Regions from separate parts of the Paludibacterium flexuosum genome, predicted to be linked through region 2. Evidence: predicted binding sites of a transcription regulator. Region 2 holds the regulator's gene; each other region holds the start of a gene.

Region 1 (9,861 bases), 1.2 Mb from region 2:
CGAGGGCGGGGGTATGGCGTTGTGTGATGCCCGGCAGGGCGTTCTTGGTAAAGGACGGAATGATGCGTCCGCCAATCACCACCTCCAGCGTGACAATCAGCATCAAGGCGGCTTCCATCGGGGTGAATTCGTTGAGTGGCAACCAGCCCAGGTGCGCCAGATAGAAGCCGAGGTTCAACAGCGCCAGTGCGCCCAGCAGCCGCGGGATGAATCGGTTGCGGGTGTTGTTGGCGGCGCGCAGGCGGGTGCGGATGACCCAGGCCAGGATGGGTAAAAACAGCAGGTCGGCCAGGGCGGTGAGCACGACCGGGGCGAACGGCAGCAGCAGGCGTGGTAACAGCCACAGCAGGCAAAGCCCGGCCAGCGCCCGGCCCGTGGGCGTCTCGGCCCCGGTCCAGTTGCGCACCGCGGTCAGCAGGAAGCCGGCGATCACGGCCACGACGTAGCCGAAGATCATTTCATGCGCATGCCAGGCCATGCCGTTCAGCCCCTGACCGGGGTAGGTGCCGGTAAAGCGTTGCCACAACCACCAGGGCATGGCGACGGCGGCGAAGAGCGCTGCCAGCAGATAAAAGGGGCGGAAGCCAAGCCGCAGCAGCGGCAGGCGGGTGTCCGGCGTACCGGGTTCGTCCAGGTGAATTAACATCATGCCTCGCAAATTGGGGGGTACGTGTCCGTCGGTGGCTTAAAGCAAGCTGATTTCCAGGTCGCCATCGACCGTGCAGCAGCAGGCCAGAAGCCAGCCCGCGTCGAGTTCTGCCTGACCCAGGGCGGTCTGGCTGCCCATCTGCCCCTTGCCTGACAGGGCCTTGACCTTGCAGCTGCCGCAATCGCCCTGACGGCAGGCGGCCATCAGGGGGATGCCGGCCGTTTCCAGTGCCGACATCAGGTTGCCCCCTTTGGGCGTGGTCACCAGGTCGCCCCAGGGTTGAATGCGGATCTGGCAGGTCTCTGCCGCCGCCTCGTTCGGGGCGGCGGCCTGCGGGACAAAAAAGGCTTCCTGATGGATTTGCCTGTCCGCGACGCCCAGTGTCCGCAGCAGGCTTCGGGCGGTGTCCATATAGCTTGTCGAGGCGCAGGTCATCACGGTGCGGCGTGTCAGGTCCGGCACCAGCGTTTGCAGCAGTTCGGTGCTGAGGGCGGTGCCGGCCCGGTTGTCCTCCCGGACCAGGATGTGCAGCGACAGCTGCGCCGGATAGCGCTCGGCCAGCGCCTGCCACTCTTCTCTGAAGATCACGTCACTGGCGCGCCGCACATGGTAGATCACCACCAGATGGCAGTCTGGTGAATGTTTCAGCAGCCAGCGCGTCATGGACATGATGGGGGTGACGCCGCTGCCGGCGGCGAGAAACAGATAGGCCTGGCCCTTGGCGTGTTGCGGGGTAAAGCGCCCTTGTGCGCCGGAAACAGAGAGTGCGTCCCCCGGGCGCAGTGACTGGGTCAGCCAGGTGGAGCCCCGCCCCTCAGGCAGGTGGCGGATGGTCAGTTGCAGGTGCGCCGAGATGCCGGGGGACGAGGAGAGGGTATAGGCTCTGAGTTGCTGGTGAGGTACCTCAACCAGTACGTATTGCCCGGGCAGGTAATCAAATGGGGTGCTGCTGTGGCAGTTCAGTGTCCAGACGTCCGGCGTTTCCTGGCGCAGGCTGTGCAGGGTGAGTTGATGCGCAAGTTGCTGGGTGGTGCTTGTCATGGTGAAGATCGGTCTGGTGGCGGCGCAACCGTGAGTCAGGCGCGCTTTGGGGTTGTCAGAACGCGCAAAGTGTACGAGGAATTACCCATTGAAAATCCGTCAGCGCCTGGTGTTTTTTAAATCCTTGACTGCCGTCAAGCCCCCCGGCGGCACACGGATATGGCGGCAAACCCGCACCTAGTTCTTTCGAACTATCTGTGTCTTCTCCTCTTGTCTGCGCCTTTGCTGCCGCAAAACACTTACACTAGCGCTAAAGAATGTATCGCGCCGGTGTTGTGCATGCTGGTCGCGTACCAGTATCAGGAGATGGGTATGTCCTCTACCGCGATCCCGTCGCTGCTCGATGCTCACGGGCGTCGCATCGACTATGTGCGGCTTTCCGTGACGGATCGGTGCGACTTGCGTTGCCAGTACTGCCTGCCTAAAGGCTTCGATGGCTATGCCGAACCAGCCGAATGGCTGAGCTTTGAGGAGATCGGCCGTCTGGTCGCCGCCTTTGCGGCGCTGGGGGTTCGTCGTTTCCGCCTGACAGGGGGCGAGCCGCTGATGCGGGCGCGGCTGGTGTCGCTGGTGTCACAGTTGTCGGTCATTCCCGGTGTGGATGATTTATCTTTGTCCACCAATGGCACGCGCCTGGCGGCGCAGGCCGCTGCCTTGCGTCAGGCCGGGCTGTCCCGCCTCAATGTCAGTCTGGATACGCTGGACAAGCAATGCATGGAACAAGTGACGGGCCGTGACTCGCTGGAGAGTGTCATGGCCGGTTTGCAGGCGGCCAGGCAGGCGGGTTTTGCGCTGATCAAGCTGAATATGGTGCTGATGCGTTCAGTCAATGCCCATGAAGTCGAGCGCATGGCGGCTTTTTGTTTTGAGCAGGGGTTTGTGCTGCGGGTGATCGAAACCATGCCGATGGGGGATACGGGGCGGCAGTCCGGTTATATGTCGGTCGAGGAGATTCTGCCGTCACTGGTGCAGCGCTTCGATCTGAAGCCTTCTGCCGTGACGCTGGGCGGCGGGCCGGCGCGTTACTGGCAAACGGCTGACGGCCGCGGGCAGATCGGCTTCATTACGCCCATCAGTCAGCATTTCTGTGCCACCTGTAACCGTGTGCGTCTCTCGGTCGATGGCCAGCTGCATCTTTGCCTTGGGCAGGAAGATCGGGTGGATTTGCGCCAGCCGCTGCGCGACGGCGCCAGTCAGGAGGCGTTGATGACGCTGATCCGCGAGGCCATGCAGCGCAAGCCGGAACGACATGTTTTCCGCGAGGCGCCGGAGCAGCTGGTGCGTTTCATGTCGCAGACCGGGGGCTAGCATCGCATGTCGGCCGATCTGCAACGATTTCCTGCCCGTCGTCTGAGTAGCCGCGTGGTTGGCGCTTTACTCGCTTCGCTGTTGCTGGGGCTGTTGGCTATTGGTGCCACGTTGTATCTCTCCTGGCAGCTGGAGGGCGGAGCGGCGGCCATCAATGCGGCCGGCAGTCTGCGTAAACAGACCTATCGCCTGGCTCTGTCTCTGGAGGAGTATGCCGCCAGTCCCTCTGCCGAGTTGGATGCACGGGTGAGGGGAGATCTGGCGGTGTTTGACCAGACCCTGACCGTGCTCCGTACGGGGGATCCGGCCAGACCGCTCTACCTGCCGCATGATGAGGCAGTCCGTGCCAGCTATCTGCGAGTGGTTGACGAGTACCGACAGACGATTCTGCCTCCTGCACAGAAGGTTCTGGCCGGGCTTCCTGTTAACCGGGGCGCCCTGCGCCAGGCTTCTGACGATTTTGTTGCGCGTCTGAATGATCTGGTGACGCTGGTGGAGCAATACAACGAGCAGCGTACGCTGTTGTTGCAGAGTTCCCAGGTCATCCTGATCGTCATGGCCGTCATGGGTTGTTCGGCCCAAATCATTTTGATGTTCTTGCTGGTGTTTCGTCCGCTGGAGCGTCTGCAGTTCGGCATGCAGCGTATGGCCACCCACGATCTGAGCGTACGTCTGCCGGTTGAAACACGGGACGAATTCGGCGCGCTGGCCGAAGGCTTTAATCATATGGCAGACAGGCTCTCCGAGTCGTATGCCACTCTGGAGGCGCGGGTCGAAGATAAAACGGCTTTGCTCAATGCACAAAATCGCGAGCTGTCCCTGCTGTATGGCACGACTGCCTGGCTAAATGAGAAGTTTTCGGCGCAAGAGCTCAGTCAGGGATTCGCCGAGCACTTGCGTGCCTGGTTCCAGGCGGATGCCTGCAGTGTCCGGGTGACGGATCCGAGCGGCAAGCAGGCGCATCTGATCGCAGCGGACGGGCTTCCTGCCGAATTGATGGAGGCAGAGGTTTGTCGCCAGCTGGCAGATTGCTACTGTGGCCAGACTGTCCGGCAGGCGTCTGTGGCCATGCAGGATTGCCGCTCTGGGATGCCGGAGCCAGTGCCTGCGCTCTGTGCCCGGCTGGGGTTTGCTCAGGTTTCCGCTTTCCCGGTTCGTTCGAGGCAGCAGCATGTCGGGCTGCTGACGCTGTTTTTTTCGACGCCTCATCAGTTCGGGCCTCAGGAAATGCAGTTGCTTGACAGTCTGGGCCATCACTTGGGCAATGCACTGGAAAATCAGCGCCTGGCAGCCAGTGAGCGTGAGCTGGCGGTCACCCAGGAGCGCAATCTGTTGGCTCAAGGTTTGCATGACAGCATTGCGCAGGGTTTGTCATTTCTGAATCTGCAGGTGCAAATGCTGGAGGATGCGCTGCGACGCGGACAGCTGGACGAGGCGCGCGAGGTGGTGCCTTTATTGCATGCTGGTGTTCAGGAAAGCTACGACGATGTCCGTGATTTGCTGCACAACTTTCGCTCCCGTCTGGGGGAGCAGGACCTGCGCAGTGCGCTGGGTGCCACCCTGGATAAGTTCCGTCGTCAGACGGGTATGGCGACCTCTTTTCGTGTGAGTGGTCACGGTATGCCCTTGCCGGCAGATCTGCAGATTCAGGTGTTGTTCATTTTGCAGGAGGCGCTCTCGAATGTTCGCAAACATGCACATGGCGCCGATCGGGTCGAGGTGAGTTTCTCAGAGGGTCCCGAGTTATCGCTGGTCGTGGCCGACAATGGCCCGGGGTTTGATCCCGATCAGCTGCAGCATCAGGGGGACGGGCATGTCGGCCTGCGCATCATGCGTGAGCGGGCCGGGCGGCTGGGGGCTCGACTGGAGTTTGAAACGCAGCGTGGGGTGATTGTGCGACTGGTCATGCCTGCACAGACTGCGCAGGCAGAGGAGACGACATGAGCAGTGATATCCGCGTTTTGCTGATTGATGACCATACGCTGTTTCGTAGCGGGGTTCGCATGCTGCTTTCCCGACAGGCAGACATTCAGGTGGTCGGCGAGGCCGCAGATGGCGCTGAGGGGGTCAAGCAGGTGCGTGCCCTGAGTCCGGACGTGGTGTTGCTGGATCTGAACATGCCCGGGCTGTCGGGGCTGGAGGTGCTGCAGTTGCTGCTGCAGGACATGCCGACACTGGCCGTGCTCATGCTCACGGTTTCCGAGGAAGCCGATGATCTGGGGGCGGCCCTGCGGGTCGGAGCGCGAGGCTATTTGCTGAAAAATATCGATGCGGATTATCTGGTCGCGGCAATCCGTCGTGCCCATGCCGGAGAGGCGGTCATTGCCGAGGGCATGACGGCCAAGCTGGTGCAGCAATTTCGCCAGGCGGGTCATGCACCGGTGGCCGAAGGGGAGAAGGCCAGGTTGACACCGCGCGAAACGGAAATTCTGACTTGTCTGGCGCATGGCGACAGTAACAAGGTGATTGCACGCAAGCTGGATGTGGCCGAGAGTACGGTCAAGATTCATGTGCAGAGTATTTTGAAAAAGCTGGGGCTGAGTAGCCGGGTTCAGGCGGCGGTCTATGCTGTCGAGCATGGCCTGAGCTGAGCATCGCCCAATCGGGCTAGTTCTCCTGCCGCCCCGGCACTGTGCTTGCGGCGAATAGTCTGTCTTCTCCCGACATCCTACTCTCTGTGTTGAATCCTGGCAGATCGCTGCCGGGCCATAACCAGGGAGCCTTTCATGTCTTCTTCCTCATCTGCGTTGAAACGCTGGGAGCCGGAAAACGCTGCATTCTGGCGTGATACGGGTCGCAGCGTCGCGATGCGAAACCTGTCTATTTCCATTCCCTGCCTGATGTTGGGTTTCATTGTGTCGGTGCTCTGGTCCATGGTGACACTGAACCTCAATAATGCCGGATTCTCCTTCAGCAAAGACGAGCTGTTCATGCTGACGGCGCTGCCGCAGCTTTCCGGCGCTACGCTGCGCATCTTTTATGCCTTCATGCCCGGCCGTTTCGGCGGTCGTCGCTGGACTACCTTTTCGACTGCCTTGCTTCTGATCCCTGCGTTGTGGCTGGGGTTTGCTGTTCAAGACCCGCACACCCCTTATTCGGTCATGCTGACCATTGCGCTGCTGTGTGGCCTGGGCAGTGGCAACTTTGCCAGCTCGATGGCGAATATCGCCCACTTTTTTCCGGCCGCAGAAAAGGGCAAGGCCAATGGCCTGAATGCCGGCTTTGGCAATCTGGGGGTGTCGGTGGCCCAGTTCCTGATCCCGCTGGCAGTGACGCTGCCGCTGTTCGGCGGGTTTGCCGGTGATGCCCAGCACTTCCTCAAGGATGGCGTGGAAAAGAGTCTGTGGTTGCAGAATGCCGGGTTTATGTGGGTACCGCTGATTGGGCTGGCGACATTGGCTGCCTGGTTCGGTATGAATGACATGGATGGGGCGCGATCGACCTTTGCCGAGCAGGCCTCCATTTTCCGCCGCCGTCACAACTGGCTGATGTGCTACCTCTATCTGGGGACCTTCGGCAGTTTTATCGGTTTTGCCGGCGCCTTTGCCCTGCTGACCAAGACGTTGTTCCCGCTGGTTCCTATCGCCAAAATCGCGTTTGTCGGGCCGCTGCTCGGCGCCCTGATCCGTCCGGTGGGTGGGATGATCGCCGACCGCATCGGTGGCGCCCGGGTCACGCTCGCAGTGTTCTTTGCCATGGGGCTGGCTGTGCTGGGCGTGCTGTCGGCCTTGCCTTCGGCGGGAGCCGCCGGCAACTGGCCGATGTTTTTTGGCAGCTTCCTGGCTTTGTTCCTGTTTGCCGGGGTGGGCAATGGCTCAACCTACAAGATGATACCGACCCTGTTCGTTTCGCATTGTTTGGCGGAAGCGGCGGCGAGTGGTGGTGAGCCGGGGGCTGCCCGACAGCGCGGGGTCAAGGAGTCGGCGGCTGCCGCCGGCTTTATCAGCGCCATCGGGGCCTATGGCGGGTATTTCATCCCGCAGACTTTCGGCCTGTCGATGAAACTGGCCGCTGGCCCGCAAGATGCGCTGTATTGCTTCCTGCTCTTTTATTGCACTTGCATGATGGTCACCTGGCTGTTTTTTGCCCGCAGAAACGCCCCCATGCCTTGCTGATCAGGTGTTGTAGTCAATAAGGACTAGTTCCACCGCAGGGGTAGTGTGAGCTGACAGGCTGGCTCAGACTACCCCTTTGTCGTAGCTGGCCGGCGCATTGTCCGGAATCGGGGTCAAAATGTCTGCATTGCATGTAGTGGTGGTCGGAAACGGGATGGTCGGGCAGCGCTTTCTGGAAGAGTTGGTCGATAAGCGCTGGCCGGGTGAGTTCAAAATCACCGTATTGGGGGCCGAACCGAGAGCGGCCTATGACCGGGTTCACCTGTCCTCGTATTTTGCGCACCACACGGATGAAGATCTGGCCTTGGCCAAACCGGATTTCTACCAGAAGCATGGCATCAGGCTTTGCCTGGGCGAAGCAGTCCGACGGATTGATCGGGCCGGCCAGTTTGTGGAAACCAACCTCGGGCAACACATCCCTTACGACAAGTTGATTCTGGCAACCGGTTCCTATCCCTGGGTACCGCCGATTGAAGGTGCAGGGCAGGCGGATTGTTTCGTTTATCGCACCATTGATGATCTTCAGGCGATCGAGCGTCGTGCACGGCAGGCACGACGCGGCGTGGTCATCGGCGGTGGGCTGCTCGGCCTGGAGGCTGCAGGAGCCCTCAAAGCGCTGGGACTGGAAACCCATGTGGTCGAATTTGCGCCGGTACTGATGGCTGAACAGCTGGATCGACGCGGTGGCGAGGTCCTGCGCGACAAGATTGTCCAGATGGGGGTCCACGTGCACACCGGGAAAAATACCCGTGAGATCGTGCGCAAAGGGACGGGGCTGAGCCTGCTGTTTGCCGGTGATGACTCGCTGGATACGGATCTGGTGGTGTTCTCTACCGGGATTCGCCCGCAGGACACGCTGGCCCGATACGGAGATCTGGCGGTTGCCGAGCGCGGCGGGATTGTGGTGAACGATCATTGCCAGACCGATGACCCGGCCATCTACGCGATTGGTGAGTGTGCCTCCTGGCAAGGTCAGTACTTCGGACTGGTCGCGCCGGGCTATCGCATGGCCCAGGTGGTGGCGGATCATCTGATGGGGGTCGAGAGCCAGTTTGCCGGCGCCGACATGAGCGCCAAACTTAAACTGCTCGGGGTGTCTGTGGGGAGTATCGGTGATGCTCACGGTCGCACGCCCGGCGCAAGAAGTTATGTTTATCAGGACGACCATCACGGCATTTACAAGAAACTGGTGGTGTCTGCCAATGGGCAGCACTTGCTGGGGGCGGTGCTGGTCGGTGATGTGGATGACTATGGTGAATTGCTGCAGCTGAAACAGAATGCCATCACGTTGCCCGAGCATCCGGATGTGCTGATTTTGCCCGCCTGGGCGGGCAAGAAGGATATGGGGGGCGCCCTGGCCCTCCCTGCTTCGGCGGTGATCTGCTCCTGCTTTGATGTCAGCAAGGCCCGCATTGCCGCGGCGGTTGCGGACGGCTGCCGCAGCGTCGAGGACATCAAGAAGCAGACCCGGGCCGGTACCGGTTGTGGCGGCTGTGTGCCGCTGATCCATCAAGTCTTGCAGGCGGAGTTGGCGACGCTTGGCATCCAGTCCAGTCGTCAGCTGTGCGAGCACTTTCCTCATTCGAGGCAGGATCTCTTTCATCTCATCAAGGCTCATCACGTTCGTCACTGGGCCGAAGCACTAAGCCGCTTCGGTCAGGGGTATGGTTGCGAAATCTGCAAACCTGCCGTGGCTTCGATTTTGGCGGGGGTTTGGAATGATCCTGTCCTACGTGCCGATCTGGCCCCTTTGCAGGACACGAATGACGCCTGGCTGGGCAATCTGCAGAAAGATGGTTCCTACTCGGTGATTCCGCGCATGCCGGGTGGCGAGGTCACGCCGGCTCAGTTGGCAGCGCTGGCCGTCGTGGCGGAGCGTTACCAGTTGTATACCAAGGTCACCGGAGCACAGCGTATTGGTTTGTTTGGTGCCAGGAAAGGCGATTTACCGGCGATTTGGGCGGTACTGATTGCCGCCGGATTCGAAAGCGGTCAGGCCTATGCAAAATCGCTGCGGATGGTCAAAACCTGTGTCGGCAGTACCTGGTGTCGTTTCGGTGTGCAGGACAGCGTTGGCCTGGGCGTGATGCTGGAACATCGCTACAAGGGCTTGCGTACCCCGCACAAACTGAAATTTGGGGTGTCTGGCTGTACGCGTGAGTGCGCCGAGGCGCAGGGCAAGGACGTCGGGGTGATTGCGACGGATCGCGGCTGGAATCTCTATGTCGGCGGCAATGGCGGGATGAAGCCGCGTCATGCTGAATTGCTGGCTGCAGACCTCGATCAGGCGACACTGATCCGCTATATCGACCGCTTCGTCATGTGGTATGTACAAAACGCTGACAAGCTGCAGCGTACCGCCAGCTGGATCGAGAGCCTGGATCATGGCATCGAGGATGTGAGGCGGGTGGTGGTGGCGGATGCGCTGGGCCTGGGCGAGCGGCTGGAGGCGGAACTGGCGGCGCTGCGAGCCGCCTATGCCTGCGAGTGGCAGCGAACCCTGCAGGACCCGGGTAGCGTCAGACGCTTTGCCGATTTTATTAATAGCGATCAGGCCGATCCGATGCTGCAGTATGTCGCTGTTCGCGATCAGCATCGTCCTGCGACGCCTGACGAACGGCGGATCATCCCGCTGGTTCCTGTGGAGTCATGAGCATGTCGTGGATCAATATCTGTCCTTTATCGATGATCTTGCCGGGTACCGGGGTGTGTGCTCTGGTGGGCAATCAACAGGTGGCCATTTTTCGT
Region 2 (9,861 bases):
CCAGTACGTCACAGTCGGGCAGGGGATCGGCGGGCCGGATCATCAGTTCGGGCGCGGTCGGGTCGACGGCAAGCCGGTCGTCCAGGGTGGCCAGCAGGACTTTGCCGGCGCCTGCCGCCAGGGCGGCGCGGCCGGCCAGCAGGGCGGCGCCCAGCATGCCTTCGGCGCCCCCGGCGATGGCGAGGGTACCGAAGCGGCCTTTGTGGCTGTTGTGGGGGCGCAGCAGGGCGCTCAGGTCGACCGGATGATAGACCGCCCCTTCGGGGGCTTCGCCGGCCCAGCCCGGGTGCTGCAGGGTGTCGAGGTAGATTTCGCCGGCCAGGTCCGGTCCGTCACCGGTCAGCAGACCCGGTTTGTGACTGAGGAAGGTCAGGGTGGCATCGGCGCGCAGCACCCGGTTGCGGGCGGTGCCCTGCCAGGCATCGAGTCCGGTCGGTACGTCGAGTGCCAGGGTCGGTACATGCAGAGCCTGCAGTCGATCGAGTAGCGCACACCAGAAGGGATCGAATGGTCGATCTGCGCCGATGCCGAACAGACCGTCCACCAGCAGGTCGGGGCGGGTGGCATCGGCCGGCAGCTCTGCCAGGGTCGTGCCTTGTACGGCTTGCCAGGCGGCCAGTGCCTGGCGTGCCGCCGCCGTTCTGGGGGCCGCCGGCAGCAGCACTTCGGCCCGGAATCCGGCGTGCAGCAGGGCGGTCGCGCAGACCAGGGCATCGCCGCCATTGTTGCCGGGGCCGGCGGCCAGCAGGATGTGGGCGCCTGTCGGCCAGCGAGCTGCTATCCACCGGGCGGCAGACTGGCCGGCGCGGGCCATCAGGTCGATGCCCAGTGTCTCGGCGCGCTGTTCCAGTGCGCGCAGGGCGGCACCGCTGTAGATGGCGCTGCTCATGGCCGGGTTTCACCCCAGCGCTGGATCAGGTTATGCGGTACCCCGAGCTGGTCCATGATGCGTGCCACGATGAAGTCCACCATGTCGTCGACGGATTTCGGGTGGGTGTAGAAGCCGGGGCTGGGGGGCAGGATGACCGCGCCGAGGCGGGCCAGCTTGAGCATGTTTTCCAGGTGCAGGGCCGAGAAGGGGGTCTCGCGCGGGACCAGGATGAGTTTGCGGCCTTCCTTGAGGCTGACATCGGCGGCCCGCTCGATCAGGTTGTCCGACAGGCCATGGGCGATGGCCGCCAGGGTGCCCATCGAGCACGGGCAGACCACCATGGCATCGGCCGGGTTGGTGCCCGAGGCCACCGGGGCAAACCATTCTTCGCGGCCGAAGACTTTCAGTTGGCCGGGTTCGGCGCCGCTTTGTTCGATGAACCATTGTTCGGCGTCGGCCGGACGGCCCGGCAGGGTGAGTCCCAGCTCTTGCTGGGCAACGACCTGGGCGGCCTGGGAGTAGAGCACCCAGACCCGCACGCCGGCGGCGATCAGGCAGTCGATCAGGCGCAGGCCGTAGGGCAGGCCCGAGGCGCCGGTCAGGGCAACGGCGATGGTTTGAATCTGGCGCATGGTGATGCTCGTTCGGTGAACGGGCCGCGTGCGGCGGCCCTAGTCGGCATATTGTAACTGGCGGTGGCGAAGCATGATTTGCTGGTCAGGGAAGCATTTCGCCAGTTGCTCGGCAATGTAGACCGAGCGGTGCTGGCCGCCGGTACAGCCGATGGCCACGGTCAGGTAGCTGCGGCTTTCCTGGTTGAAGCAGGGCAGCCAGCGGGCAATGATGCGGCGGATGTCTTCGGTCATTTCGGCGACGGCGGGCTCTTGCAGGAAGAAGTCGATGACGGGTTGATCCTTGCCGGTCAGCGGCCGCAGTTGCGGGTTGTAGTAGGGGTTGGGCAGGCAGCGCACGTCAAAGGCGAAGTCCAGATCGAGCGGGACGCCGTGCTTGAAGCCGAAGGATTGCAGTACCAGGGTCAGGCGGCTGCTGTCTGCCGACACCAGGTCCTTGACCCAGCTGCGCAGGGCATTGGGAACGAGGTCGGTGGTGTCGAAGCGGGCGCCGAGTTCCTGGATGCTGCCCAGCATGTCTTTCTCGGCCAGGATGCATTCGTTGATGGTCAGGAGTCCGTTGCCGGCCAGCGGGTGGCGGCGGCGGGTTTCGGAAAAGCGTTTGACCAGGGTGTCGTCCTGCGCTTCAAGGAACAGCAGGCGCACATCGACGCCTTGTTCGCGCAGCTTCTGCATTTCATGGGGCAGCGCACCGAGGGAGGGGCTGGAGCGGACATCCACGCTGATGCCGATCTGCTCGAAGCCGTAATCCTGATACAGCGACACGGCCTCGCTCAGCATGGTGGCGGGCAGGTTGTCGACGCAGTAGAAACCCGAGTCTTCCAGCGCCCGCAGGGCAATGGATTTTCCCGAACCGGATTGCCCGCTAATCAATATCAGTTGCATGTTCCTGATCCTTCAGGAAATTGGTGTGACGTTCGATGAATTCGCGCGTGCTGTCGATGCCGCGCAGTTGCAGGATGTAGTTGCGGACGGCGGCTTCGACCAGAACGGCGAGGTTGCGACCGGCCGCCACCGGCAGGACGACCTTGCGCACCGTGACGCCGAGAATGTCCTGTGTTTCCGACTGGATGTTCAGCCGGTCGAGGGCCTGCATGGCCTGATCGTTGGCCTTGACCAGGTGGATGATCAGTTTCAGTACTTTCTTCGGTCGTACGGCGGTTTCGCCGAAGATGGTGCGGATGTTCAGAATGCCCAGCCCGCGTACCTCCAGGAAGTCGCGCAGCAGAGGCGGGCAGCGTCCTTCCAGGGTTTCCGGCCCGATCCGGTAGAGTTCGACGGCATCGTCGGCCACCAGGCCGTGGCCGCGCGAGATCAGGTCCAGGGCCAGTTCGCTCTTGCCCATGGCCGAGTCGCCCATGATCAGTACGCCGATTTCCAGGACGTCGAGGAAGACGCCATGCAGTACGGTGGAGACGGCCAGCGCGCGAGCCAGATAGATGCGCAGCACATCCATCAGGTACGGGCTTTCCAGCGGGGTGGACATCAGCGGCACGCTGTGGGAGTGGCAGTAGTCGCGCAGCAGTTTCGGTACCGGCTGGCCATTGGCCACCATGACCACTGACATGCTCTTGTGGAACAGTTGGTCGAGGGCGGTTTTGGCCGCCGACTGTTCCAGTCGGTTCAGGTAATCGACCTCGGCGAGGCCCAGTACCTGGACACGGTTGGGGTGGATGAAATTCAGGTGGCCGACCAGCGCCAGCGTAGGGCGCTGTTCGTCGATGCCGATAATGTTGTCGGCGCCCGCCGTCCCGACAACCCAGCTGAGATTCAGCTTTTGCTGGTTTTCCTGGTAAAGCTTGCGCACGGTTATGCTAGGCATGGGTCGACCACTCGGAAAGAATCTGGTAGAGCTCGTCCACGCTTTGGGCGGTGAGCATTTTTTCGCGCAACGGGCGGCTGGAGAAGAGTTGCGCCAGCTCGGACAGGACCTGCAGGTGCAGGTCGGTGGCCTGTTCCGGTACCAGCAGGACGAACAGGCTTTGTACCGGTTTGCCGTCCGGGGCATCGAAAGGAATCGGCGCTTTCAGGCGGATGAAGATGGCCGCGGCTTCCTTGAGTCCCTGGGCTCGGCCGTGGGGAATGGCAACCCCCTGACCCAGGCCGGTGGAGCCGAGTTTTTCTCGGGCAAACAGACAATCGAACACCTCGCTGCGGGCGATGCCGCAGGTATTTTCCATCAGCAGACCGACCTGCTCGAAAACCCTTTTCTTGCTGCTGACGTCGAGGTCGAGCAGGATGTGCTCGCGGGAAAGAATCTTACCGATCTGTTTCATAGCGTTTGGCGGCATCGGAGGCCGGGCGGACCGGCTTCGTCAAAAAGTCTGGCAAACAAAAACGGGAACCCGAAGGTTCCCGGCAGTACTGAATGTCACTTTACAGCGAAGCTTCCGGGTGGGCGCCGCGGTGCTCGGTCTGCTTTTCCTTGAACTTCAGCACCTGACGGTCCAGCTTGTCCATCAGCAGGTCGATGGCGGCGTACATGTCGGCCTCGGTGGCTTCGACATGGATGTCCTTGCCGGACAGGTGAACGTTGACCTCGGCTTTCTGGACCAGTTTGTCCACGGACAGGGTAACGGAGACATCGATCAGGTCGTCGACATGGCGGCTGATGCGCTCGAGCTTCTCATCAATATAGTCGCGCAACGACGGGGTGATCTCGAGGTGAAGACCAGTCACTTTGATGTTCATAACCCTTACTCCTTACTTTGTTGCCATGATGACTGCACGGTCGGGTCGGCCGTACAGCCGGATGTTGGATTACAGAGCCTTTCTTTGATTGACCGGCGCTATCTGCATGGCTTCACGATACTTGGCAACGGTACGTCTTGCAACCTGAATTCCCTGGCTGGATAGCTGTTCGGCAATGGCGCTGTCTGACAGTGGCCTGGATGGGTTCTCCTGTTCGATCAGCCTGCGGATATGTGCCTTGATGGCGGTGGCGGAGCATTCTTCGCCACTGTCGGTTTCCAGGGCACTGCCGAAGAAATATTTCAGCTCGAAAAGTCCCCGGGGACAGAGCAGATATTTCTGGGTGGTGACTCTGGAGACGGTGGATTCGTGCAGCCCGAGCTCATCGGCGATATTGCGCAGGATCATCGGCCGCATGGCCACTTCGCCTTGTTCAAAGAACGCTTGCTGCTTGTCGACTATAGCTTCCGACACTTTCAGGATAGTGTCAAATCGCTGTTGAATGTTCTTGACCAGCCACCGTGCCTCTTGCAGACGACTGCCGAGATCGCCGGATTGCTGGCGGTTTTCCGACAGCATGCGGGCGTAGATCTGGTTGACGCGCAATTGCGGGACGGCGCTGCTGTTGAGCTCGGCCACCCAGCGGCCTTTACGCTTTCTGACGGTGACGTCCGGGGTGACGTAATGGGTGTCGCGCGCGTCGAAGCCGCTGGCCGGACGCGGGTTGAGGCGGGCGATCAGGGTCTGGGCTTCGCGCAGGGCATCGTCGCTGGTGCCCAGCAGCTTGCGCAGGCGGGTGTAGTCACGGGCGCCGAGCAGGGCCAGGTGCTGCGCGATGATGTCGCCGGCCAGGGATTTGCCGGGGGTGCTGGCCGGTAATCTGGCCAGTTGCAGTTGCAGGGATTCGGGCAGTGAGCGGGCGCCGACGCCGGGGGGGTCGAACTGCTGCAGCATGCGCAGGCCGACGGCCAGTTCATCTTCGTCCAGGGCCAGCTCTTCGGGCAGACTGGCCACCAGTTCGGCCAGCGGCGTGGTCAGGTAGCCATCGTCATCCAGTTCTTCAATCAGCAGTTGCACGACGGCGTGGTCGCGCTGCGGCAGGTCAATTTCTCCCAGCTGCGACAGCAACAGCTCGCGCAGGGTCTGATGACAGGGCACATTGTAAAAGGGGTCGAATTCGTCGTCGTAGCTGCCACCACTGCCGGTCCCGCTGCCGCTGCCCCAGTCCTGCAGCGCTTCCATGCCCGGTTCGCTCGCCGTGTCCTGCTCCTGCTGCTTCGGGACCTCTTCGCTGTGGCTGCTTTCCATCGGGCGCTCCGGCAGGCCGGGTTCGCCGGGAGTGTCTTCATCGCGCTCGAGCAGCGGGTTTTCCAGCAGATAGCGTTCGACTTCGGCTTGCAGTTCGACCGTCGACAGTTGCAGCAGCTTGATCGACTGCTGCAATTGCGGCGTCAGGGTCAACTGCTGGGAGACTTTGAGCTGGAGGCTTTGCTTCATGATGGTTTACAGATGGAAATGCTCGCCCAGGTAGACTTTGCGCACCCGCTCGTCGTTGACCAGTGTTTCCGGCTCGCCGGCAGCCAGCACGGCACCGTCGCTGATGATGTAGGCGCGGTCGCAGATCCGCAGTGTTTCTCGCACGTTGTGGTCGGTGATCAGTACGCCGATACCGCGTTCCTTGAGGAAGGAAATGATCTTCTGGATGTCGATGACGGCAATCGGATCGACCCCGGCAAAGGGTTCATCCAGCAGGATGAAGCGTGGCCGCGTGGCCAGCACGCGGGCAATTTCCACCCGGCGCCGCTCGCCGCCGGACAGCGACAGGGCATTGCTGTTGCGCAGATGGGCGATGTTCAGGTCATCCAGCAGCAGGTCGAGCTCTTTTTCCAGTTCGTCTTTCTTGAAGCCGGTGATCTCCAGAATGGCGCGGATGTTTTCGTCGACCGTCATCTTGCGGAAGATCGAGGCTTCCTGCGGCAGATAGCCCAGCCCGAGCCGCGCCCGACGGTGGATCGGCATGTGGGTGATGGACTGCTCGTTGATGGTGATTTCACCGTCATCGGCACCGACCAGACCGACGATCATGTAAAAGCTGGTGGTCTTGCCGGCACCATTCGGCCCCAGCAAACCCACGACTTCGCCACTCTTGATCTGCAGCGAGACATCCTTGACTACCGTGCGGTTCTTGTAGCGCTTTTTCAGGCGCTGCACTGTCAATACGCTATCGGTCATGATCACTTTCCGGCGCCGCTGCTGGCGTCTTTCTTTTGTGGCTGGATGATGGCGGTGACCCGGCCCTTGTTGGCGGTATTGCCGCTGCCGCCCTGGCTCTGATAGACCTGGGTTTCGGTGTTGTAGACGATGACGTCGCCGATCAGCAGGTCATCCCCCTTCTTGACGCGGGCATTGGTGGTCAGGATGGCGGTATGGGTGACCGTGCTGTAGTCGATGCGCTTGGCCTGCCCGTCGATCCAGACATTTTTCTTTTCCGGCGTATCATCCGCCTTCTGACGGAAGGTGACCAGCTTGCCGGTGGCGATCATGGTCTGATTGCCCTGAGCGTCACGGGTGACCGTCAGGTGGTCGGCATGCATCAGCATGGTGCCCTGGATGACCACGACCGCGCCATCCCATTCGGTGATGCCCTTGATCTGGTCGAGCGTGGCGCGGTCGGCGCTGATCTGGATCGGCTTGCCGCTGTCGGCTTTTTCGGCGAACGCCAGCGGGGTGGCCAGGGCAAGGAGTGTCAGCAGCAGGGCGGATTTATTGAACATAAGTGGCCTTTGCATAAGACAGCATGTTCACGATGCCGGTCTTTTGGTCGTAATTGAAACCCGTCGAATTGGCGACACTGCTGCCATAGTGAACGGTGGTCGGCATCGGTGAGCTGGCGTAGTGACGGACGGTGTCGACGGTCATGGCAGAGCTGTCCAGCGTCATCGGCGGCTGACCCGCGACCGCCGGTTTCTGCAGATGCGCCTTATGCTCAAGGAACGCGACGCGCGACTCGGTATTGTAACGCCCGTTGTCGGCGATCAGCGTGTAATCCAGCTGTCCATCCTTGAACAGCGCGATGTTGCCCTGATTGAAATACAGCTCGCGCTGGTTGGGGTACTGCCACAGTCTGTCGGCAATCATGTGCTGCAGGACGCGCCCTTGCTCATCAAAGCGTGTCGCGTCGATTTTCTCGGCAACATATTCGGGCTGGGACGGATCGAGATCATGGCCGAAGCTGCCCAGCTTGGAGACCTGATCCAGCCAGATCGTCAGCAGGGCGGTGAGGGCGACCAGCGCCACGGGGAACAACCGTGTCCAATGCCCGCTCTTCATGACAGATAGCCCGCGATCAGGTCGTCCAGCGTGCCCTGGGCCTGCATGATCAGCTCGCAGGTTTCGCGTACGGCCCCACGTCCGCCACGATTGCCGGTGACGTAGTGGGCGTGCTGGCGCACCACGCTCGGGGCTTCGGGGACGGAAATCGCCAGCCCGACACGCAGCATGACCGGCAGGTCGACCACATCATCGCCCACATAGGCACATTGCGCCGGCTGCACGCCCGCCTTGGCCAGCAAATCCTCGAAAGCCGTGCGCTTGTCGTGAATGCCGGCATAGTAAAAATCGATGCCGAGCCCGCGGGCGCGGTGCTCGACACAGCTTGCGGCGCGGCCGGTAATGAGGGCCAGTTTGACGCCGGTGGACTGCAGCATTTTCAGGCCATGGCCATCCAGCGTATTGAACCCCTTGAGTTCTTCCCCCGCGGCGGTAATGAAAATCGTGCCATCGGTCAGTACACCGTCCACATCCATGATCAGCAGACGGACATTGCGTGCCAGGTCATTGGTCGCTTGCATGTTATTCCTCGGGCTGGCTGGCGGGATCAGACCACGCCGGCCTTGAACAGGTCGTGCATGTTGAGGGCCCCGACCAGCTGCTGTTCGGCATTGGTCACCAGCAGACAGAGCACCTTGCTGGCTTCCATCTGCTCGACGGCCTCGGTGGCCAGGCAGTGTGCCGCAATGGTGCGGGGCGATCGGGTCATGACGTCTTCGATGCGGATGCCGGTCAGGTCCAGGGTCTTGTCCAGCGTGCGACGCAGGTCGCCGTCGGTGTAAACCCCGACCAGCGAGCCGGCGGCATCGGCCACCGCCGTCATGCCCAGACCTTTCTTCGACATTTCCAGCAAGGCATCTTTCAGGGATGCGCCCACCTTGACGCAGGGCAATGCCTCACCGGTGTGCATGACATCGGCAACACGCACCAGCAGGCGGCGGCCGAGGCTGCCCGCCGGATGCGACATGGCAAAGTCTTCTTCGCGGAACTGCCGCTCCTGCATCAGGGTGACGGCCAGGGCATCGCCCAGGGCCAGCTGCGCCGTGGTGCTGGAGGTGGGGGCCAGTCCCAGCGGGCAGGCTTCCTTGTCGACATGGGCATCTAGGTGGACATTGGCCAGCTTGGCCATGGTCGATCCCTCGCGCCCGGTCATGCAGATGGTGTGAATGCCCTTGCGCTTGAGCGCCGGCCACATGGCCAGGACTTCATCACTCTCACCGGAGTTGGACAGTGCCAGCAGGACGTCTTCGCGCATGATCATGCCCAGATCGCCATGCACGGCTTCGGCCGGGTGCAGGAAGAAGGCAGGGGTGCCGGTACTGGCCATGGTGGCGGCGATCTTGCGCGCGACATGACCGGATTTTCCCATGCCGGTCACGACCAGGCGTCCCTTGCAGGCGAGGATCAGATCCACGGCGCGCGAAAAGTCGCCATTCAGACGCAGGGCCAGCGCTTCCAGCGCCTCGGCCTCGGTTCGCAAGACTTCTCGGGCGCTTTGCAAGCGGTTCGTGTAAATTTGGGTATCCATAAGCGTGAATTATATCAAGGTTATAAGCCCAGGGGTCGCGGCTGGTGCAACTTTTGCTTAAACCTTTGACTCTGTCATGTGATATCGATAAAAGTTGCGGAGAACATAACTGACCATGCATTCACTTGCTGTTGTCGTCGTGGTATTGCTGCTGGCTGTACTGGTCATTACCTTGTGCCGCCGGTTGCGCGTTCCTTCCCTGCTGGCCTACCTGCTGATCGGCTTTCTGGCCGGCCCGGCGGTGGCGGGCCTGGTGCCCGAAGGGGAGTCGACCGCCCTGCTGGGTGAGATCGGCATTGTCTTCCTGATGTTTACCATTGGCCTGGAGTTCTCGCTGGCCAAGCTCAAGGCCATGCAACAGCTGGTGTTTGGCGTCGGCCTGCTGCAGGTCACGCTGACCATGCTGCTGGGCGGGGTGGTTTGTTATCTGTTCATTGGTCATGCCGGTGCTGCCTTTGCGCTGGGAGGTGCGCTGGCCATGTCCTCTACCGCGATCGTCAGTCGCCTGCTGACCGAGCAGCGCGAGCTGGGGCAACCGCATGGCCAGCTGGCCATTGGCGTGTTGTTGTTCCAGGACATTGCCGTGGTGCCGCTGTTGATCCTGCTGCCCGCCCTGAGCGGCAGCCAGGCGCTGCTGTGGCAGTCGCTGGGCATGGCGGCTCTCAAGGTGCTGGTGGTGCTGACCGTGTTGCTGGTGCTGGGCCAGCGCCTGATCCGTCCCTGGTTTCATCTGGTCGCACGCCAGCGCTCCGGCGAGCTGTTCATGCTGAATGTCCTGCTGGTGACGCTGGGCATTGCCTGGCTGACCG
Region 3 (9,861 bases), 950 kb from region 2:
CCGTGATCGAGGATGCGCAGCCCCTGGTGCTGACGGCGCACACGGCGGCCAGGGCGGTACTGATCGGCGGTGCGCCGCTGGATGGTCCGCGCACCATGTGGTGGAACTTTATCTCGTCACGCCGCGAGCGCATCGAGCAGGCCAAGGCCGACTGGCAGGCGCAGCGCATGGGCCAGATTGCCGGCGAGCACGAGTGGATTCCCTTACCTCCCTGAAACGGCGGCCGTGGCACCGGCCATGAACAGGCGGGCGGCCAGTTCGCCCTCCAGTTCGATCTGAAAATGCTTCTGCAGGCATTGACGCAACATGGCGATATCACTGACCGGCTGCTCCAGCCGGTCGGCGCCGAGGGTGATGAGCAGGCGTTGTCCGGACAGGGTCAGCCGCCCGTCCGGGCGCGCTATGGTACACAAGGGCTTGCCGGTGAAGTGCGAGGCGGGCGAGTGCTGGTGGAAATCGCACATGTGCACGAATTCATCGAGTGGATGCGCCTCCAGGGCAAACTGATACAACGGCTGCCAGCCGCGTTCGTCGTCATGACGCTGCAGGACGCACTGCCCATGCACGGACTGCAGGCGGAACTGCCCGCTGGGCTGGCGCTGTACCTCGCCATCCAGTGGCAGGGGCAGCAGGAAGCAATCGCCGAAACCAACATCGGCCAACATGTCGCCCTCGGGGAAATGCACCCAGAGCAGCAGGTGGTCAAAGGGCGGGCCAAACACCTCGCCATCAAATACCCGGGCAGACAGCCGGGATACCTGAAAGCCCAGACTGGTCAGCAGCAGGGAAAAAGCCTGGTTCAGCTCGTAGCAGAAGCCGCCGCGATGACGCGTCAGCAGCTTGTCGAGCAGGCTGGCCTCATCCAGGCGCAGCGGTTCATCGAGAAACAGGCTGAGGTTCTCAAACGGAATGTGCCGCAGGTGCTGCAGGTGCAGGTGCGCCAGACTTTCCGGGCAGGCGGGCCCGACCTCGCTGATCTCCAGCCGGGCCAGGTAGGCAGCGCGCTGTTGTGCATCCATGGACTTCTCCTGTTTAAGCCTCGGCAGGCAGGGCCTCCGGCTGAGTCGATCGAACCGGTGGCTGCGACGGCACCCGCCCCACCCACCACATGCCAAACAGCGCCAGCGCCACCGCCAGCCAGCCCACCTGCCCGTAGCCGAGAATCTGCCCTTGCGCGCCGCTGCTCAGCATCAGACCGCCAATCCAGGCGCCACAGCCCGAGCCCAGTGACTGGATGGCACTGTTGGCACTCAGAAACGCACCGCGATCTGTTTTATCGGTCACCGTGGTCATCAGGGTCTGCATCGGGATCATGCGTCCGGACACCATCACCATGAAGAACGGGAACACCGGCAAAAACAGGTAGAACGACACGTCGGGCAAATGGGTGATCATGAGTACCGGCAACAGGGAGACCAGCCACAGCAGCCGGAACGTGCGTTTGGCCCCCAGCCGGTCGGTCAGCTTGCCGAAGCGGCGGGCAGTAAAGAAGGTGGCGCCGCCGCCCAGCATGTACATCAAGGATAGCTGGGGCGCAGTGACACCGTGATTGGCGACCAGGGTGGGTGAAATGAAGGGAATCACCAGCATATGCGCTACCAGCATCCAGAAAGTCAGCAAAAAGGCCTTGAGATGCGGCTTGCGGGTCAGCAGCAGCCACAGCTGTGGCAGTACCCGGGACAGGGGAGCGGGGCCGGCCCGCAGGTGTTCGGCCAGCGAAGGCACCAGCGCCAGCCCGCCGGCCCAGATCAGTGACGACAGCAGGACCAGCAGCAGGAAGGGTGCCGCCCAGCTGAAATGCGCCCCCAGCAGTACGCCGACCGGCACGCCCAGCACCGCCGCCAGAGAAAACGAGGTCATGACGATGCCGGTGGCCGTGCCGCGCCGGGTCAGCGGGATCACGTCGCTGACGATGGCCATGACGATGGCGCCCATCACGCCGCCGGAGAAGCCGGCAAAGGCACGCGCCATCAGCAGCCAGCCATAGCCGGGCGCCAGGGCACAGGCCAGGTTGGACAGGGCAAACCAGGCATAGACCCACAGCAACAGGCTGCGCCGGTCGAAACGGTCGATATAGGTCGCCGCCAGCAGGCCGGACAGACCGGAACACCAGGAGTAGACCGAAACCGCCGTGGCAAAGCGCGCCGGGGAAATCTGGAAGGCATGCATGATCTGCGGCCCCAGAGGCATCATGACCATGAAATCCATGATCACGGTAAATTGTGTCAGCGCCAGCAGCCACAACAGGCGCCGTTCATGCGCCGCGGACAGGTCTGCCATGAAGGTTCTGCTCCCGGTTCTTGAGCGACCCGCCCGCCACGCCGTGGACCGGCAGGGCATGACAGACGACATCACTGGTTTTGTTCACTATAGTCCGCCCCTCTGGCGGACTCTTAATATATCGTAAGATATATATCTTTAGATACATTTTCAAGGCTCGGGCGGCTTTTTGCACCACTGTCTACAATGGAAGCAGAGCTATTCTCTTCGCATATCCATCTCTTACAGACTGCGAGCTCCCCATGGCCGTCGTGCACGCTGATTCCTCCCACCATGCCACACAGTCGGTACGGTTGTTCGATATGGTCGCGGCGCTTTCCACCACGCTGGATCTTCTCGACCCTCAGTTAGGGTCGCATCAGAAACGCACCTGTCTGATCGCCGCGCAGATTGGCCTGGCCCTGCAACTGAGTCAGGCGGATTATCGCAGCCTGTTCATTGCCTCAATTTTCCATGATATCGGAGCACTGGCCCTGCATGACCGGCTAAGCATGCTGGCGTTCGAGGAGACGGCCCCGCACCTGCATGCGCAAATGGGGGCGCAGTTACTGATACGCTTCGAAGCGTTCCGGCCTCATGCGCCGCTGGTGGCCTATCATCATGTCCCCTGGGACCACGGCAAGGGTAGCCACTTTGACGGTCAGCCCGTGCCTCGCCTGAGTCATCTGATTCACCTGGCCGATCGTATCGAAGTGCTGGCCCAGACCCGCGCCAATATCCTGGCGGACAGCGAAGAGATCCGGCAGCGCATCCGCGAGAAGTCCGGTGTGGTGTTTGATCCCGAACACGTTGATGCCTTTCTTCAGGTCTCGCGCACGGAGCGTTTCTGGCTGGATCTGTTTTCCGTCAATCTGGATCAGATCCTCAAGGCCCTGGCCCCGTTTGAGGATATCGAGCTGGATTTGAACCAGCTGATGATGTTTGCCCGATTTTTCGCCCTGATCATCGACTCGCGCAGTCATTTCACCGCCACCCACTCCGCCGGGGTGGCGATCTGCGCCGAAACCATTGCACGCCACATGGGCATGAGTGACATCGAGGCCACCAGGATGCGCATTGCCGGCTATCTGCACGACACCGGCAAACTCGCCATCCCGAATGAGTACATCAACCGCAATGGGCCGCTGGCCCGGGAAGAAATGGCGCGCATGCGGGCGCACAGCTATATCACCCATGACATTCTGAGCAAGATCAATGGCATGGCAGATATCGCCGAATGGGCCTCCCACCATCACGAGCGCCTGGATGGCAGCGGCTATCCCTTCCACAAAAGTGCCGAGCATCTGAGCCTGGGGGCACGCATCATGGCCGTGGCCGATATTTACACGGCGCTGATCGAGGATCGCCCCTATCGGGCCGGCATGGCGGAAACCGAAGTCTTCGCCCATCTGGCGTCGCTGGTGGAAGCCGGGCAACTGGAGCCGACCGTGGTGGCGACACTGCAGCGCCACCACGACCGCATCGGCCAGTTGTGTCGTGAAGTCCAGCGTCAGGAGGGTGAGGAGCTGAACGAGTTCTGGCGCATGGCCAGCGCAGCGGCCTGAGTCCGCCTCAATCCCCTTCCACCCGTCCCTCGCGCCGAGGGTCGGCGCCGCCGGTCCAGCCGCCCGGTGTGCGCAGGATGGCCGCCAGACCGCTGGTCATGTCGGTCATGACCACCTTGTGACCCAGCGCTTGCAATGTCGGCACCAGCGTCCCCAGCCCACGTCCGGACTCCAGTTCGGTCGGGCCATTGCGGCTGCCGTAATGCGGCAGCGACACCGCCTGCTGCGGATCCAGGTGCCAGTCGAGCAGGCCGATCAGGGTCTGTGCCACGTAATTGATGATCGCGCTGCCACCCGGCGAGCCGGTAACGGCATACAACTTGCCAGATGGGTCAAACACCAGCATCGGCGCCATGGCGCTGCGCGGTCGTTTGCCTCCTTCGATCCGGTTGGCCACTGGTTTGCCCTGATCCTGCGGACTGAAAGAAAAGTCGGTGAGTTGATTGTTGAGCAGGAAACCTCGGCCCGGCACCATGATGCGGCTGCCAAATTGATCCTCGATGGTCGTCGTCATGCTGAGAGCCTGACCGAAGCGGTCGACCACGGCGATCTGGGTGGTGCAGGGCAGCTCCACCGCCTGGTCCCGGCCCCAGGCTGCCACCTGTCCCGGCGGCAGTCCCGGACTGGCCTGCCCCATGCTTTGCCCGGGCTGGATCAACTGGCTGCGTGTCGCCAGATAGGCCGGATCCAGCAGACCGCTGGTCGGTACCGGGACAAAAGCCGGATCAGCCAGATAGCGCGCCCGATCGGCAAAGGCCAGACGGCCGGCTTCGCTGAACAAGTGCACCGCCTGTACCGAAGTCGGCGCCATATCTGTCAGCGGAAAGCGTTCCAGGGTTTTCAGCATTTGCAGCACTGCAATGCCGCCGGAACTGGGCGGGCCCATGCCACACAGCCGATAACCGCGATAGCTGCCACATACTGGCGCGCGCTCGATCGCCCGGTAGTTTTCCAGGTCGTCCGCGGTCATGTCACCGGGACTGCCGGGCGCCTGGTTCACGGCCTTGACGATATCGGCCGCCAGCTTGCCCTGGTAGAACGCCTGCGGCCCCCGCCGGGCGATCAGTCGCAGGGTAGCCGCATAGTCGGGGTTTTTCAGCCGGGTGCCGATGGGCTTTGGACTGCCGTCAGGCCGGTAAAAGTACTGCCGGGCAACCGGGTCCTGCGCCAGGAAGCGCTCACGGCTCAACAGCCCATACAGGCGCGGAGAGATCGGGAATCCCTGTTCGGCCTGCCGGATGGCAGGCTGGAACAGCGTCGCCCAGGGCAATCGCCCGTAACGCCGATGGGCTTGCGCCAGCATGGCCAGCACACCGGGGACGCCGACCGAGCGGCCGCCGACAACCGCACGATAAAAGTCCATGCTCTTGCCATCGGTGCCCAGGAAACGGTCCGGCCGCGCCGCTGCGGGTGCGGTCTCGCGACCATCAAAGGTCGTGACCCGGCCGCCGTCGAAATAGACCAGGAAGGCGCCGCCGCCGATGCCGGAGGATTGCGGCTCGGTCAGGCCGAGCATGGCCTGGGCGGCAATAGCGGCATCCAGCGCACTGCCGCCACGCCGCAGCATGGCCATGCCCGCCGCACTCGACAGCGGCGTGGCCGTGACGATCATCTGGTGCGGCCGGGTGACGGCGGACCGCTCGGTATACCCGGTCGCTGCTTCGGGGGCGGCGGGGCCGGCCATGGCGCCCTGCAGGCTGCTGAGCGCCCAAAACCCTACTGCCAGCAAGTGTTTGAATTTTCTGGCAATGCCACCAATCAACGCTTTCATCGCGTATACTTCCCCTCAACTTTTATGCAATATGCAGTAAACATGTTTTCATTATTAGCACGACAGGCTGGTTCAGTGCCGACGGTGCCCTCCGACGGCCTGATGACAACTCCCGCCAGCCTCATCGTGATTCAGAACAGGTCTTCCATTCATGAGCAAATCTGATCAAGAAAACAGCCTTGCCAGCCATCCGGCATCGGTGCGCATCCGCAGCCGCCTGGTCGCCGCCGGCAAGCGTTTCCATGCCAACGACAACATCGCCGACTTCATTGAGGAAGGCGAACTCGATCAACTGCAGGCCGAAGTGCAGCAGCACATGCAGCAGGTTCTGCAAAGCCTGGTGATCGACACCGAGAACGATCACAACACGCAGGAAACCGCCAAGCGGGTGGCCAAGATGTTCGTACGCGAAGTCTTCAGGGGGCGCTATGTGCCGATGCCGCCCTCGACCGAATTTCCCAATGTCGAACAGCTCAACGAACTGATGATCGTCGGGCCGATCATGGTGCGCAGCGCCTGCTCGCACCACCTGTGCCCGATCATGGGCAAGGTATGGGTCGGCGTGATGCCAAACGAGCACTCCAACCTGATCGGGCTGTCGAAATACGCCCGGCTGATCGACTGGGTCATGACCCGGCCGCAGATTCAGGAAGAAGCCGTTTCCCACATGGCAGACTTGCTGATGAACAAACTGCAGCCGGATGGCCTGGCCATCGTCATGGAAGCCGACCACTTCTGCATGCACTGGCGCGGGGTCAAGGACGATCAGTCCAAGATGACCAATAGCGTGATGCGCGGCTCTTTCCTGCGCGATGCCAATTTGCGTCGTGAATTCCTGTCTTTGATCCACAGGGGATAATCATGTTGGTTCGTTTGATCTACGCCAGTCAGACCGCAGAAACCATTTCGGCCAAGCTGATCGAGGCCATTCTGTCGCAGGCTCAGGTACACAATCCGGCCAACGGCATCACCGGACTGCTGTGCTACAGCCAGAAGACTTTCGTGCAGGTGCTGGAGGGTGGCCGTACCGAGGTCAACCGTCTGTTCCAGCTGCTGGCCAAGGATCCCCGCCACCAGAACGTCACGCTGCTGCAGTACGAAGAGATTGCCGAACGGCGTTACGCCAACTGGGCCATGGCCCGGGTGGCGCTGGACAAGCTGAACATGTCGCTGCTGCTGCGCTTCTCCGACAGCCCGCAACTCGACCCGTACTCGGTCAGCGGCGAAAGCACGGCCCGGTTGCTGGAAGCCCTGGCCGAGGCCGGCGCACTCGGCACGCGGGGCTGATACAGCGCCGGTCCGACAAGAAACCGCCGGACCGGTCAGCCGCACAATGCATCAGGCCAGACGGGCAGCCAGCTCGGCGACCCGCTTGCCCAGCAGGCGGGCTGTTTCCAGATCGCCGGCACGCGGCGCCTCGTCCGGCGAGGCATCGGATGGCGCAATGGCCAGCGCACCGGCAAAGCCGGCGGTCCAGTTGACGTCTGCCGGACCATGCGCCTTGGTATTGGACGGCATCAGGCCGGTGCCGACCCAGATCTGCGAATGCTGCTGTGACAGGGTAAACAGGTATTGAATGGTGGCACCCTTGTCGCCGTTGACGGAGGCCGAGGTGGTAAAGCCGGCAGCCAGCTTGTCTTTCCAGGCCTGCACAAACCACGCCTTGGATGAGGCATCGGCAAATTTCTTGAATTGCCAGGCCGGACCGCCCATATAGGTCGGCGACCCATAGAGGATGGCATCGGCCCCTGCCAGGGCGTCGAAGGTACCATCCGGCAAATTGCCGTCAGCATCAATGCGATACATCACCACCTGGGTGCCGGCAACGCCTGCCGCGCCGTCGCGGACGGCCTCGGCTTGTTTGGCGGTGTGGCCGTAACCGCTGAAGTAGACAATGGCGATGGTTGTCATGGCTGCAAACTCCCTGTTGTTGTGGAAGACGATCAGGATGCCTTCCGGCACCGGTTGTCTGTTTATAGACCATCCGTTGACATGCCCCGGAATTCCGCCATGGCGAAGACTGAAACGATGTATCTGCAGGATTTCACGCTGGGCCAGACCTTTGTCAGTGCCTCCCACGAGATGACGATGGCCGACATCAAGGCCTTTGCCGCCCAATTCGACCCGCAGCCCTTCCATCTGGATGAGGACGCCGCGCGCAACACCCTGTTCGCCGGACTAGCGGCCAGTGGCTGGCATACCGCGGCGGTCACCATGCGTTTGCTGGTGGGCAGCGGCCTGCCGGTTGCCGGCGGGCTGGTGGGGGCGGGCGCCGAACTGCGCTGGCCGCGCCCGACCCGGCCCGGCGACCGTCTGCAGGTCACCAGCGAGGTGATCGACATCAAGACTTCCCCTTCGCGCCCCGAGCGCGGTCTGGTTACCCTGAAAAGCGAAACCCGCAACCAGGATGGCGCGCTGGTACAGAGCATGACCTCTCGCTTGTCCGTGCCGATTCGTCCGTCTTGACCCAATGACGTTCGGATTTCCGAACGTCATTCCCCCTGGCTGGTACGGAAATCCAAACGCCGCGCCAGCCGCCTGGTTTTATATTCATACAAATCAACAAGTTAAAAACCACTTCCTCCGCCATGATGCTGGCACGCGATGTGCTAATCAGTAGCCGGGCGATGACAACAAACGGCCACGAGCCGTTCGCGGCAGACAAGACGCCGCCGCATCGTGCACACACACACAACCTGATGGCGCCTCTCGCGGGAGGCTGACCGGAGGACAGGGCTACGCCATGACGGATCAGGGATCGACACCGTTAGCGCGTGCCGGCTTTTTGAACCGGAGATTGTATGAAATCGAACAAAATCACCCTTTGGGTCGGCATCGCGCTGATCCTTGGTATCGTTGTCGGCTTCCTGTGTCACAACTCGCTGACGGCTGAGGCGGCCAAGAATGTGGCCAGCAACTTGTCCATCCTCACCGACGTTTTCCTGCGCATGATCAAGATGATCATCGGGCCGCTGGTGTTCTCGACGCTGGTGGTCGGGATTGCCAGCTCCGACACCAAATCGGTCGGCCGCGTTGGCGGCAAGGCGATGGTCTGGTTCATCCTGGCTTCGCTGGTCTCGCTGCTGATCGGCATGTTCTACGCCAACGTACTGCAACCGGGTGTCGGCTATAACCTGCCGATGCCGACCGGCAGTGCCGGCCTGAAAACCAGCGCGCTGAATCTGCATGACTTCATTTCGCACATGTTCCCGAAGAGCTTCTTTGAAGCCATGACCAATAACGAGATGCTGCAGATTGTGGTGTTCTCGCTGTTCTTCGGTATTTCGATGGCGCAGTTGAAAAACCGCTTCCCGACCACGCTGCGCAATATGCTGGATGATGTGGCACACACCATGCTCAAGCTGACCGGCATTGTGATGGCCTTTGCCCCGCTGGGCGTGTTCGGTGCCGTTGCTGCCACCATCACCACCCAGGGTCTGGGCATCCTGATGATCTATGCCCGTTTCCTCGGCGCTTTCCTGGTCGCCATCGCCACGCTGTGGGCCTTCCTGCTGGCCATTGGCTATCTGTACCTCGGCCGTGATGTCATGGTGCTGATGAAGAAGATTCGCGCCCCGATGATGCTGGGCTTCGCCACGGCCAGCTCGGAAGCCGCCTTCCCCAAGGTGCTGGAACAACTGGATGCCTTCGGGGTCGACAGCCGCATTTCCGGCTTTGTACTGCCGCTGGGCTACTCCTTCAACCTGGCCGCCTCGGTGATGTATGCCTCCTTCGCCGCCCTGTTCATCTCCCAGGTCTATAACGTGCCAATGTCGCTGGGCAGCCAGCTGACCATGCTGCTGGTGCTGATGGTTACCAGCAAGGGGATCGCCGGTGTGCCGCGGGCCTCGCTGGTGGTGGTCGCCGCTGTGCTGCCGATGTTCCATCTGCCGGAAGCCGGGATTCTGCTGATCCTTGGCATTGACCAGTTCCTCGACATGTTCCGTACCGCGACCAATGTGATGGCCAACTCGATTGCCACCGCCACGGTCGCCAAGATGGAGAACATGCTGGGCGCGCCCCAGGCCGAGCAGCAGGATGGCCTCATCGCCGAACCGGTGGTGCAACTGGTCAGCCAGGAAGCCTGAGCTTGAAACCGAAAATGAGGCCGCCAGCTGGCGGCCTTTTTTCATGGCAAAGCTTGATCAGGCGGTTTGCCAGCACAGGGCATTCTGACTATTCTCGCCGGGATGGTAACCCTCTCTTGCTATTACACCTTATGGCCAAACACCGCTCACTGTCAGGCACCCTGCTCTATCTGGCGCT

The links. Region 2 encodes sigma-54, which starts transcription at its own class of promoters, with help from an activator protein. Its sites were predicted from a motif close to CTGGCACGCTTCATGCTT; they were not measured.
Region 1: a site for sigma-54 is predicted at 1,944-1,961, ahead of AACH39_RS04275 (2Fe-2S iron-sulfur cluster-binding protein). Genes of this name have one in related genera too.
Region 3: a site for sigma-54 is predicted at 8,190-8,207, ahead of AACH39_RS11260 (dicarboxylate/amino acid:cation symporter). Genes of this name have one in related genera too.

Annotation. Positions count from the first base shown of each region.
Region 1 is NZ_AP029060.1:874,440-884,300, reverse strand. Features, by position in the region: gene AACH39_RS04280 (NnrS family protein) at 1-649, opposite strand, end outside; gene AACH39_RS04275 (2Fe-2S iron-sulfur cluster-binding protein) at 686-1,690, opposite strand; gene moaA (GTP 3',8-cyclase MoaA) at 2,003-2,998, shown strand; gene AACH39_RS04265 (type IV pili methyl-accepting chemotaxis transducer N-terminal domain-containing protein) at 3,005-4,942, shown strand; gene AACH39_RS04260 (response regulator transcription factor) at 4,939-5,589, shown strand; gene AACH39_RS04255 (MFS transporter) at 5,725-7,113, shown strand; gene nirB (nitrite reductase large subunit NirB) at 7,232-9,766, shown strand; gene nirD (nitrite reductase small subunit NirD) at 9,769-9,861, shown strand, end outside.
Region 2 is NZ_AP029060.1:3,306,264-3,316,124, forward strand. Features, by position in the region: gene AACH39_RS15695 (NAD(P)H-hydrate dehydratase) at 1-889, opposite strand, end outside; gene AACH39_RS15700 (flavin prenyltransferase UbiX) at 886-1,503, opposite strand; gene rapZ (RNase adapter RapZ) at 1,543-2,388, opposite strand; gene hprK (HPr(Ser) kinase/phosphatase) at 2,369-3,325, opposite strand; gene ptsN (PTS IIA-like nitrogen regulatory protein PtsN) at 3,318-3,779, opposite strand; gene raiA (ribosome-associated translation inhibitor RaiA) at 3,880-4,194, opposite strand; gene AACH39_RS15725 (RNA polymerase factor sigma-54) at 4,264-5,691, opposite strand; gene lptB (LPS export ABC transporter ATP-binding protein) at 5,698-6,426, opposite strand; gene lptA (lipopolysaccharide transport periplasmic protein LptA) at 6,429-6,968, opposite strand; gene lptC (LPS export ABC transporter periplasmic protein LptC) at 6,958-7,524, opposite strand; gene AACH39_RS15745 (HAD family hydrolase) at 7,521-8,045, opposite strand; gene AACH39_RS15750 (KpsF/GutQ family sugar-phosphate isomerase) at 8,072-9,052, opposite strand; gene AACH39_RS15755 (cation:proton antiporter) at 9,168-9,861, shown strand, end outside.
Region 3 is NZ_AP029060.1:2,352,124-2,361,984, forward strand. Features, by position in the region: gene AACH39_RS11215 (pirin family protein) at 1-215, shown strand, start outside; gene AACH39_RS11220 (arylamine N-acetyltransferase) at 204-1,019, opposite strand; gene AACH39_RS11225 (MFS transporter) at 1,033-2,280, opposite strand; gene AACH39_RS11230 (HD domain-containing phosphohydrolase) at 2,523-3,824, shown strand; gene ggt (gamma-glutamyltransferase) at 3,832-5,595, opposite strand; gene folE (GTP cyclohydrolase I) at 5,747-6,454, shown strand; gene AACH39_RS11245 (BLUF domain-containing protein) at 6,457-6,882, shown strand; gene AACH39_RS11250 (flavodoxin family protein) at 6,934-7,506, opposite strand; gene AACH39_RS11255 (MaoC family dehydratase) at 7,606-8,061, shown strand; gene AACH39_RS11260 (dicarboxylate/amino acid:cation symporter) at 8,397-9,683, shown strand; gene AACH39_RS11265 (ATP-binding protein) at 9,800-9,861, shown strand, end outside.